2 regions of the Staphylococcus pseudoxylosus genome follow, and region 1 is predicted to be linked to the other one. Evidence: riboswitches for the same ligand, from Rfam matches in the RefSeq annotation. Region 1 holds a riboswitch; the other holds the start of a gene.
What was found. A riboswitch is a leader RNA that binds a small molecule or an ion and turns the genes downstream of it on or off. The one in region 1 is predicted to bind FMN.
Positions count from the first base shown of each region.

Region 2: another riboswitch for FMN. It lies ahead of ribD (bifunctional diaminohydroxyphosphoribosylaminopyrimidine deaminase/5-amino-6-(5-phosphoribosylamino)uracil reductase RibD); the one in region 1 lies ahead of LG295_RS07225 (ECF transporter S component).

Region 1 is NZ_CP085024.1:1,498,177-1,503,621, reverse strand. Features, by position in the region: gene ebpS (elastin-binding protein EbpS) at 1-51, opposite strand, end outside; gene LG295_RS07240 (ATP-dependent DNA helicase RecQ) at 192-1,574, opposite strand; gene LG295_RS07235 (helix-turn-helix domain-containing protein) at 1,564-2,526, opposite strand; gene LG295_RS07230 (ferredoxin) at 2,637-2,885, shown strand; gene LG295_RS07225 (ECF transporter S component) at 3,230-3,775, opposite strand; FMN riboswitch at 3,842-3,978, opposite strand; gene LG295_RS07220 (ATP-binding protein) at 4,228-5,445, opposite strand, start outside.
Region 2 is NZ_CP085024.1:1,216,303-1,221,747, forward strand. Features, by position in the region: gene LG295_RS05890 (FAD/NAD(P)-binding protein) at 73-1,536, shown strand; FMN riboswitch at 1,817-1,950, shown strand; gene ribD (bifunctional diaminohydroxyphosphoribosylaminopyrimidine deaminase/5-amino-6-(5-phosphoribosylamino)uracil reductase RibD) at 2,115-3,158, shown strand; gene ribE (riboflavin synthase) at 3,165-3,797, shown strand; gene ribA (GTP cyclohydrolase II) at 3,808-4,989, shown strand; gene ribE (6,7-dimethyl-8-ribityllumazine synthase) at 5,003-5,445, shown strand, end outside.

The sequences.
Region 1 (5,445 bases):
TTGACGATTTTTTTCAAAATCATCTTTAAAATTGTTTTTAGACAAATTCATCATCCTTCCTTTTTATTTAAGTATATACTGTTTTACCCTAACAGAACGTAAATATGTATAATTTTTTTAGAAAAAATACTGCTAAATAAGTGTATATATCGTATTATAGCTTGATTGAAAATATGAAGTAAAGTAATTGTCTATTTTTTAAACAAATTTTGTATTTTTTCATTAAATTCCATTTTTCTTTTTACTTTTTTTCTATTTATTATATTTATTAAATTTAATTCACAATCATTATCGCAACATAGTTTAGGCTTTTCTATCAGAATTTCATCAAAAAATTCAACTAAATAAGATCTTCTGCATTGATCAAGATTTTTGTAACCTAGCATACGTATATAACCTAATTTTTTACGTTTATAAGCCATATCAAAGATATTGCGCAATTGCTCAAAAGTATACTGTGTACTTAGTACATCAAGTATGTCTGACTTTTCAGGTGGTAGAAACTGCGATAATTCATACGCATTTACATCCTCAACGTTAATTATGTCTGTAAATAATAAAGTTTCTAAAAGAAAGCTATCATCAGGTTGATAAAGGCTTATTGCTTGGCTTTGTTTACCGTCACGGCCTGCTCTACCTATTTCTTGCATATAACTAGATGGACTTGTAGATAAATGGAAATGAATAATTGTTCTAATATCTTTTTTGTTAATACCCATGCCAAAAGCACTTGTAGCAACGATAATAGGGATTTCATTATTAATAAATTGATGTTGTACTGTATGCCTTTCTTGGTATGATAGATCTCCATGGTAAATTCCAGTTAAAAAACCGTAATTATAAATACTTTGAGCTAATGATAGACACATTTTTTTAGATGATACATAAATAATTGTTGGCCCTGATTGCTCTAATGTAGGTAAAAGCCATTTTAATTTTTCATCATCATCAGCAAAATTTTTATGCGCTAGTGAAATGTTATCTCTATTCATACTATTTTTTATGACTGAAAATGATTTACTTAATATTTGCTCTAAATCAAAAGTTAAATAAGAAGGTGCTGTTGCAGTTAATGCTAATACGGTAGCATCATTGAAATGATTTACAATTTTGCCTATAAGTGCATAATGCGGCCTAAAATCATAGCCCCATTCAGATAGGCAATGCGCTTCATCTAATACAATCATGCCGATATTTAAACGTTTAATCAATTTGAAATTGTGTTTTTGTAATATAAACTCTGGACTTAAAAAAATAAATTTACTTTGGTTTAAGCAGTTAATGTTTTGTTGCTTTTCATTTTCATCCATGCCTGAATGTATACAACATACATTTTTTTCTCCTTGTAACTTAAGTTGCATAACTTGATCATCCATCAGTGAAATTAACGGAGAGATAACTAACGTTGGTTTTTGTTTTATGTAGGTTGGCAATTGGTAACATAGGCTTTTACCACTACCAGTAGGCAGGATTCCTAAAGTATCAATATTATTAAGTACATTGTTAATAATTTCTTCTTGGCCAGGCTTAAATGATTCAAATCCAAACCATTTTTTCAAGTCATCATGTAACATTTAGTTCACCTCTTTCGACACCAACAATAATTAATTTAATTTCAAAGTAACTGAGTTCAGAGAAAGTGTCCTTATAGCTACGTAGTCTTTCACTACGATTAGCTATATAATAAGTTATAAATGGTTTGTATTCTACATGGTTTAAATAACTATCGTAATCGGTTATGTATCCTTTGATAAATAATTCTAAAATATGATCGTCGATTGTATTAGGTTTAACATTTTGTTGCGCAGCAAGTTGTTTGAAGTTTAATCCATTTTGTATTCCTAAATAAGTTTTTTCAGTTTTGTTTAATAATGTCGGAAGAATAATTAAGCTATGTAATAATGGATACTTTTCTTCATTCTCTATTTCATACATTAAAGTTACTAAATCCCTCATTTCTAATTCAAAAAGCATTTCCTGCGATATTGCTTCTATTAAACTAACTTGTTGTCTTGTATACATACTTTCTTCGAAACCTTGCAAATAATAATGAATGTATATGTCATTATTATGGTTAGTTAAAGATTGAAAAAGTAACGTGAGTTCTGCTATAAATGATTTTTCTAATTGGTCGTCAGAAATTTTTTTATATAAGTGTTTAACCTTTTGATGAACTGTTCTATGTTGTGTAATAGGTACAAATTGATAATTGTCATGTTGGATATTAGACAACGTTTGCGTTAACAATTGTAGTGCATTGAAAGTGTTTAATAAGCTGTCATATGTATGCCGTGGGTGGCTAATGATATTTTGAATTTGTTGTTCGTTGATGTTAGAATTACTAGAATATTGTTCGAATAAAGGATATTTTAGTTTAGGCATACTATGATACAATGATAAGAGTTGTTGACTACAGGCATCAAAAAAGGTTTGATGCGATTTTTTACCTGTGATAATATTAAATATACTTTTTTCGGTTTTGTAATTATGTGACTTTGTGTATGCAAAATGAATTAAATTATACATGGATGCTCCCTCACTTTTATAAATCGAAAACATTTGAAAAAATGATAAACAGTGATTACAATAATATTTGTGTAATTATTGTAGCATTTTTGTCAAAGGAGGCGAAGAAATTGGCTAAATATACAATTGTTGATATGGACACATGCATAGCATGTGGCGCTTGCGGTGCCGCTGCCCCTGATATATATGACTATGATGACGAAGGTATCGCTTATGTAATACTAGATGATAACCAAGGTACTGCAGAGGTACCAGAAGAATTATATGAAGATATGGAAGATGCTATAGACGGATGCCCTACTGATTCTATTAAAATTGAAGAAGAACCATTTGATGGTGACGCGTTAAAATTTGAATAGAAATGCATTATATTTAAGCGTAAACAAGCGGTTATCTACTATTGTAATAACCTCATTTAATGACTTAGACATAATTGAATTTAAATCCGAGACACAAATAACTGTCTCGGATTTTTTGTATCCAGTTATTCTATAAAGTTGTATTACTTCAATGAATTTATATTGTAAACATGATCGGATTCTGGCTATTCACTTTTGAAATAACTGCAATCTCAGCTATAAATTCCTTAAAGTAACCTTTATATACATATTTATATTTAAAATATAAACGCCCTTCATTTCTCACTCGATCAGTGAAAAATGAAGGGCGTTTATCATTCTAGATGATAAGTTATACTATCATTTTAACGTGGTAAAATGTTTTTTAATCGATTATATAAAAGAATAAAGACAATTGAGATGACGACACCCTTAATAATATTAAAAGGTATGACGCCCGATACAATAACTATTTTAATATTTTCTACTACATCAGTTAGGTTCATAATCATGCCATATAAAGGTAATAAAACAAAGTAGTTTAGTATACTTAGAACAATCGTCATCACTAACGTAGCCACACTAAGTCCTATAATTTGAGATTTGAGGACACCTTTATGTTTTGTGACGAAATAAGCTGTTAATAAAAAGCTTGATGCCGCTAAAAAGTTAGCTACAGGACCTACTGGATCTCCAATATTGAATAGAAAATTGAGTAAGTTTTTAATAAATTCTACAATAAGTCCGGCTACAGGACCTAGAGTAAATGTTGCTAACAAGGCTGGTACATCACCAAAATCTAAAGTTAAATATGGTGGTAAAAATGGTATCGGGAACTTTATAAACATTAAAATAAATGCTACTGCACTCAACATACTAATCGTAATGAGGCGTTTTGTTTGTTGTTGCATATCAAATTATCTCCTTCCATTCATCTTTCTTAGAATAGGAGGATATAATTGCACAACAAATAAACCCTCCATCTTCTCCCATCCAGACTATACTGTCGGCTCTAGATTTACACTAGATCAGCCATTAATCTATGAATTAGATTAATGGGTCGCAGGCTTAAATTACTGCCGGTTGGGAATTACACCCTACCCCGAAGATGAATTTCTTAAATTTTATAAATTTATCATAGCTTATTGCTCAGATAAAAACAATAGACTTGCTTAAAATATATTATCAACGTCAATAAAATGGATGAAACTGGCATAAAAACTGCCAACAAAGCATTTAACTTTGTCGGCAGTTTTTAAGTTCTATACATAAATGAATTGCATATAAGGATATACTGTATATATGTTTATTATTTCAAATTATCATGCTTATACTTAGTTTTTCATTAATCTAGTCACGATACTTAACTATTGTCATCTTCAATCTCTGGTTTAGGTAAGGAAATGATAAAAGTAGTCCCTTTCCCTAGTTTGCTTTGTACATCAATAGTACCACCATGAGAATCAATAATCATACGGCAGATAAATAATCCTAACCCAGTTCCTTGTTTGCCACGCTTACGTGCAGTATCTACTTTGTAAAAACGATCAAAAACTTGTTGTAAATGTTCGGGTGCGATACCAGAGCCGGTGTCGGATATATATAGTATTTGTTCTGAATTAGTTTCACTTACCTCTATGTTGATTGTATCCCCAGGTTCAGTATATCTAGACGCATTATCTATTAAATTAGTTAACACTTGTTCAATTCTATCCGAATCAAAATACCACAAATGTTGTTGCGTATCTGGGTTTAAACACATATTTAATTCTAAATCTTTGGCATGCTTTTGATACTTTTGTTGCATTTTATTAAGTAATGGATCAATTAGTTGCACAACTTTATCTACAGTTAAACCTTCAGCATCCATTCGCGCTACATTTAATAATTCATTGACCAACCTATTCAATCTTTTAGTTTCATCTAAAACGATAGATAATGATTCATGAATTTCATCAGGTTCAGTTACGATACCATCAACAATAGATTCAGTGTATCCTTGCAATAAGGATATAGGCGTACGTAATTCATGAGAGACGTTTGCAATAAAATCTTTTTTCATTTGATCCATATTATGCTCGTTTGTCATATCACGAATTATGGCTACGATACCACTTCTCCCATCAGGCTGTATTTGCTCTATATAGCTAGTGATAATTACAAAATAACGTGTATTGATTTCATAAACTTCAAATTGCGTTTTTTTGCTGCTAAATGTAAGTTCATTTTGTTCATCTAATTTTTCTAACGCATATTCATCTAACATTTGCAAAATGGTATTGGCTAATTTATTAGAAATAATAATTTCTTTTTTGTCATTAAATCCTAAAACGCCTTCAACCATGGAGTTAATTAGACTGTCTCGAATATTTTTAGAGGATGACAATGCATCAATATGCTGTTGAATTTCAGAACTCATTGTATTAAATGTACGTGATAATTCACCAATTTCATCTTTTGAGTTAACTGGTACAACTTGAGCATAATCACCTTTAGAGACTTTTAGAGCTTGCGTCCTTAAATTACGTAGAGGCTTTGTTATCCGTGACGATAAGAAGAAAGCAAATACGGTTGTTATTGC
Region 2 (5,445 bases), 280 kb from region 1:
GACCATTAATGTGTAATATACACTAAAGGATTGGTATAATAAGGACAAATAATCTTAGTAAGGAAGTGTACTATGAGAATTGCCATCATTGGAATGGGCACTGCAGGTGTCACGCTTTTAAAAGAATTAGTGAAAAGTGATTCTTTTTCTAAAATGCATATTGATGTATATGACAATCCTATAAATATGGGTCAGGGTATTCCTTTTCAAAATGACAGTGTAGAATTATTGATCAACCTACCGGCAGCACAAATGTCTTTGAATTTAGATAACCATAGAGAGTTTTATGAATGGTATGAAATGCAATCTAAATTTAAATTTTCGAATCCAGAATACTTGCCAAGATTTATATTTGGTCATTATATGAAAGATTATTTGCAGAAGTTTAACCATGATTACGACAATATACATACAATCAAAGAAGAAGTTAATGAAGTATTTATTGAGTCAGAAATAGGGCAAACAGATGTGACATATTGTGTTTGTACTTCTAAAGAAACAGAAAATTGTAAACAGTATGAGGTCGTCTTTTTGACTATTGGTACTTTGTCATACCATGATCCATATGGCTTAAAGGGGATACGTGGTTATATTAAAACACCATATCCGACCTATAATACATTAGACGATGTACAAGATTTCGAGGATATCGCTATTATTGGTACAGGATTAGCAAGCTTAGATGTCATTCGTTATGTAACGGCACATCATCCTAAACTACCCATTACTGTTGCTAGTCGAAAAGGGCGATTGCCAAGTGTGAGAGGGGAGATGCCTGATATCGACTTTCAATATGTAACTCCAGAAAATTTTAATGAGATAAAGCGCAAGCATTTTGGCAATGTACCTCTAGATGAGGCGATAAAGTTATTCTTGAAAGATTGTGCATTGCATCATATTGATGTCGAAACGTTAGTTCATCGTAGCCAAGATGATCCAATTAAAGATTTAACTTATGATTTAGAACATGCTGATAAATTAGGGAAGTTGCAAAGTATACTTGAATTAGCGAAAGAAAATTTAAATTGGATTTGGAATAGTTTAAGTAGAGAGGATCAAAAAAGATTTTTAACTAATTATCAGCCTATATTAAAAGAGAATTCAAACCCGATGCCGCCTCAAACAGCACGATTATTGATTGATCACATTAACCATGGCACGATTAAAATTAAGCGTGATTTAGAGGATGTTCAATATGATAATAATAAGTTCAACTTTAAATATAAAGATGCGTCAGTAGAACGGTTTGATATTGTAATTAATGCTACAGGATCAAAGACACAACTTGCAGATTTAGATGGTGATGACCAACTCGTCTTAAATCTCGAGAACAGACAGGTTGTACAAGCGCATCCACTTGGTGGAATTCAAATTGTTGCTGAAACCAATCAAATTATCAGCCCTCGCTATGGCACGCTAAAACATATGTATGCGCTCGGCCAATTGACAAATGGAATTAATCAATCACGTAACGGCGTTATGATGATTGTAAAACAAGCTGTTAATGTGGTTGACCATTTGTTAAGTACAAAATAAAGATGTTTACTATTTAGGGATAAATGACACAATGATAGATTAATTAAATAAGTTGTGAGTTAACTGAGTTATAGTTTTTTATTATTTTTTCTGGTATTCGCGCCTTAATCTCTTGGTTTTAATTAATTTGTTTATGCTTTAAATTGTAATAATGTAAAGCATAGCAAAAAAATAAAGCCGACTTAGGTAATAAGAATTGTCATTTTCTCAAAAGTGTAGTACCATTATTTTGTAACTTATTCAAAGTTACCTGACTCAATCATCGAATACAATTTCATAAATATTCTTTCGGGGCAGGGTGAAATTCCCAACCGGCAGTAAATTAAGCCTGCGACCTGCATTTGTTGAAGCAAATGTGGCTGATCTAGTGAAACTCTAGAGCCGACAGTAAAGTCTGGATGGGAGAAAGAATGAAGTATAACTTGAAAATAGCACTTTTTAAGTGTTTATTTAGCATACGCTTTTATTTGAATATGTATAAGTGTGTATTTTACTATTGCTAAAAATGTTATATCAATATATATCCCACACCTGAAATGTTAAGTTCAGGTGTTTTTTTATTTTTTAGAGGTGATAAAATGAGTCATTATTTGAATTACGCTATTCAATTAGCAAAAATGGTAGAAGGTCAGACGGGTTTAAACCCACCAGTTGGATCTGTAGTAGTAAATGATGGACGTATTGTTGGCATGGGAGCCCATTTGCAAAAAGGTGGCAAGCATGCTGAAGTACAAGCTTTAGATATGGCCCAAGATAATGCACGAGGAGGAACTATATATATTTCGCTAGAGCCGTGTACGCATTATGGTTCGACGCCACCATGTGTAAATAAAATCATTGAAGCGGGTATTAAAAAGGTTGTCTATGCAGTTAAAGACACAACATTGCCCTCTGAAGGTGATGACATATTAGAACAGGCTGGTGTCGAAGTGATATTCCGTCCTCAATCAGAGGCAGAATCACTATATAGGGATTTCTTTATAGCTAAGAATGAATCCATTCCAGAAGTTACAGTTAAAGTCTCATGTAGTCTTGATGGTAAACAAGCTACTGATAAAGGCGAAAGTAAATGGATTACTAATAAAGCAGTAAAAAATGATGTATTTCAGCTTCGTCATAAACACGATGCAGTCTTGACAGGTAAAGGCACGATACATGCAGATAATCCACAATATACTACACGTATTGAAGAAGGTAAGCATCCTATAAAAGTCATCTTATCTAAAACTGGTGAAATTGATTTTAATTTAGATATTTTTCAGTTAAGAAATGAACCAATATGGATTTATACTCAAAATAAAAATTTAAAAACAAATATCGAACATGTAGAAATCATAGAATTAACTAATTGTTCAATTGAAAATATATTAAAAGATTTATATCAAAGAGGGATTGGAAGTGTGCTAGTAGAGGCAGGGCCCGCAGTGACTTCTGAATTTCTTCAATCTAAATTTACGAACGAACTAATATTATATTATGCCCCGAAAATGATAGGTGGTTCTGGTAGTTATCAATTTTTCCAAAGTGAAAGTATTTTTAATCTATCAGAAACACCACAGTTTGAAATTGTAAATTCACAAATGCTTGAGCAAAATATCAAATTAGAGTTACGAAAGAAGTGATTGTCGGTGTTTACAGGAATTGTTGAAGAAATTGGAACTATAAAAAAAGTATCAACGCAACAGTCTGTAGTTAACTTAAAGATTGAGTGCCAAACAATTTTATCAGATATGCATATCGGAGATTCAATCAGTGTTAACGGAGCATGTTTAACGGTGGTGGAATTTGATCATCAAAGTTTTTCAGTTCAAGTTATTAAAGGTACCGAGAATAAAACATATTTAAACCAATTAACTCAATCTGCTGAAGTGAATTTAGAAAGAGCTATGAGTGGACAAGGTCGTTTTGGTGGTCACTTTGTTTTAGGACATGTAGATGAAGTTGCTAAAATCATACGTATACAAGCATCAGACAACTCTAAAATCGTTACTATTAAACCATCAACATCACTGATTAAACAAATGGTTAGTCAAGGTTCAATTACTGTAGATGGTGTGAGTTTAACTATTTTCCAATTAAAAGAAGCTGAGTTTGATATTCATCTTATACCAGAAACAAGAAAATCAACAATTTTAAATCAGAAACGTGTTGGTGATCCAGTGCATATAGAAACTGATATGTTATTCAAATATGTTGAACGAATTATCAATAGTAACGAATCGGAATTAAGCCCAGAAAAACTTAGAGCATTTGGATTTTAGGAGGGGTAATATGCAATTAGATAGTATAGACAAAGCTTTAAAAGCATTGAAAAACGGTGACAGCATTATCGTTGTAGATGATGAAAACAGAGAAAATGAAGGCGACTTAGTAGCTGTAACTGAATGGATGCATAATGACACAGTTAACTTCATGGCTACACATGGTAGAGGATTAATTTGTGCACCTATCAGTAGCGATATAGCTAAAAAATTAGATTTAAACCCAATGGTTAGTAATAATTCTGATATTTATGGAACACAATTCACAGTTAGCATTGACCACGTCGATACAACTACAGGCATAAGCGCTGACGAAAGAATGTTGACAGCAAGAGCTTTAATAGATGATAGTGTAAGTGCGCATGATTTTAATAAACCAGGTCATTTATTTCCATTAATAGCACAAGATAATGGTGTGTTGACAAGACGTGGACATACCGAAGCATCAGTTGATTTAGCTAAATTAACAGGTGCTAAACCTGCCGCATTAATTTGTGAAATTATGAATGATGATGGCACTATGGCAAAAGGTGAGTCATTAGAAACATTTAAAGCAACACATAATTTAGTAATGATTTCTATAGAAGATTTAGAAAAATACCGTAAGTCTGTTATTTCAAAATTAGAAGCAAAAGCAAAAGTGAAATTGCCAACAGATTATGGTGTATTCGATATGTACGGTTTTACAACTTCTGATAACGACGAAGAAATAGTGGCTATCGTAAAAGGTGATATTAAACAAACTGAAAATGTACGCATACACTCATCATGTTTAACAGGAGATATATTCCATAGCCAAAGATGTGATTGTGGTGAACAATTAGAAGCGTCTATGAAATATATAAATGAACACGGTGGCATTATTTTATATTTACCTCAAGAAGGTAGAGGTATTGGCTTAATCAATAAATTAAAAGCATATGAACTGATTGAACAAGGATATGATACTGTAACAGCAAATATTGCTTTGGGCTTTGAAGAAGACTTAAGAAATTATCAAAATGCCGCCCAAATATTGAAATATTTTGGTGTTGAAAGTGTTAATTTATTAAGTAATAACCCTAAGAAATTTGAAAGCTTAGAGAACTACGGTATTAATATTACTAAACGTGTTGAACTTGTCGTACCAACTAATAAATATAATCAAGATTATATGGATACAAAAAAAGAAAAAATGGGTCACTTAATATAAGGAGGAAATTATAATGAATTTTGAAGGTAAATTAATAGGTTCTGATTTAAAAGTTGCGATAGTAGTAAGTAGGTTTAATGATTTTATAACAAATCGCTTATTAGATGGAGCGAAAGACACTTTAATTAGACATGAGGTACCAGAAGAAAACATCGATGTTGCTTATGTACCTGGTGCATTTGAAATTCCTTTAATAGCTAAAAAATTAGCAGAAAAAAGTGATTATGATGCCGTTATCACTCTAGGTTGTGTGATTAGAGGTTCGACTTCACATTACGACTATGTATGTAATGAAGTAGCGAAAGGTATTTCTAAAGCAAATGATGTGACTAATACACCAGTAATTTTTGGGATTTTAACAACTGAAAATATCGAACAAGCTGTTGAACGAGCTGGTACTAAAGCGGGTAATAAAGGGTCAGAAGCGGCTGTTAGTGCCATTGAAATGGCAAATTT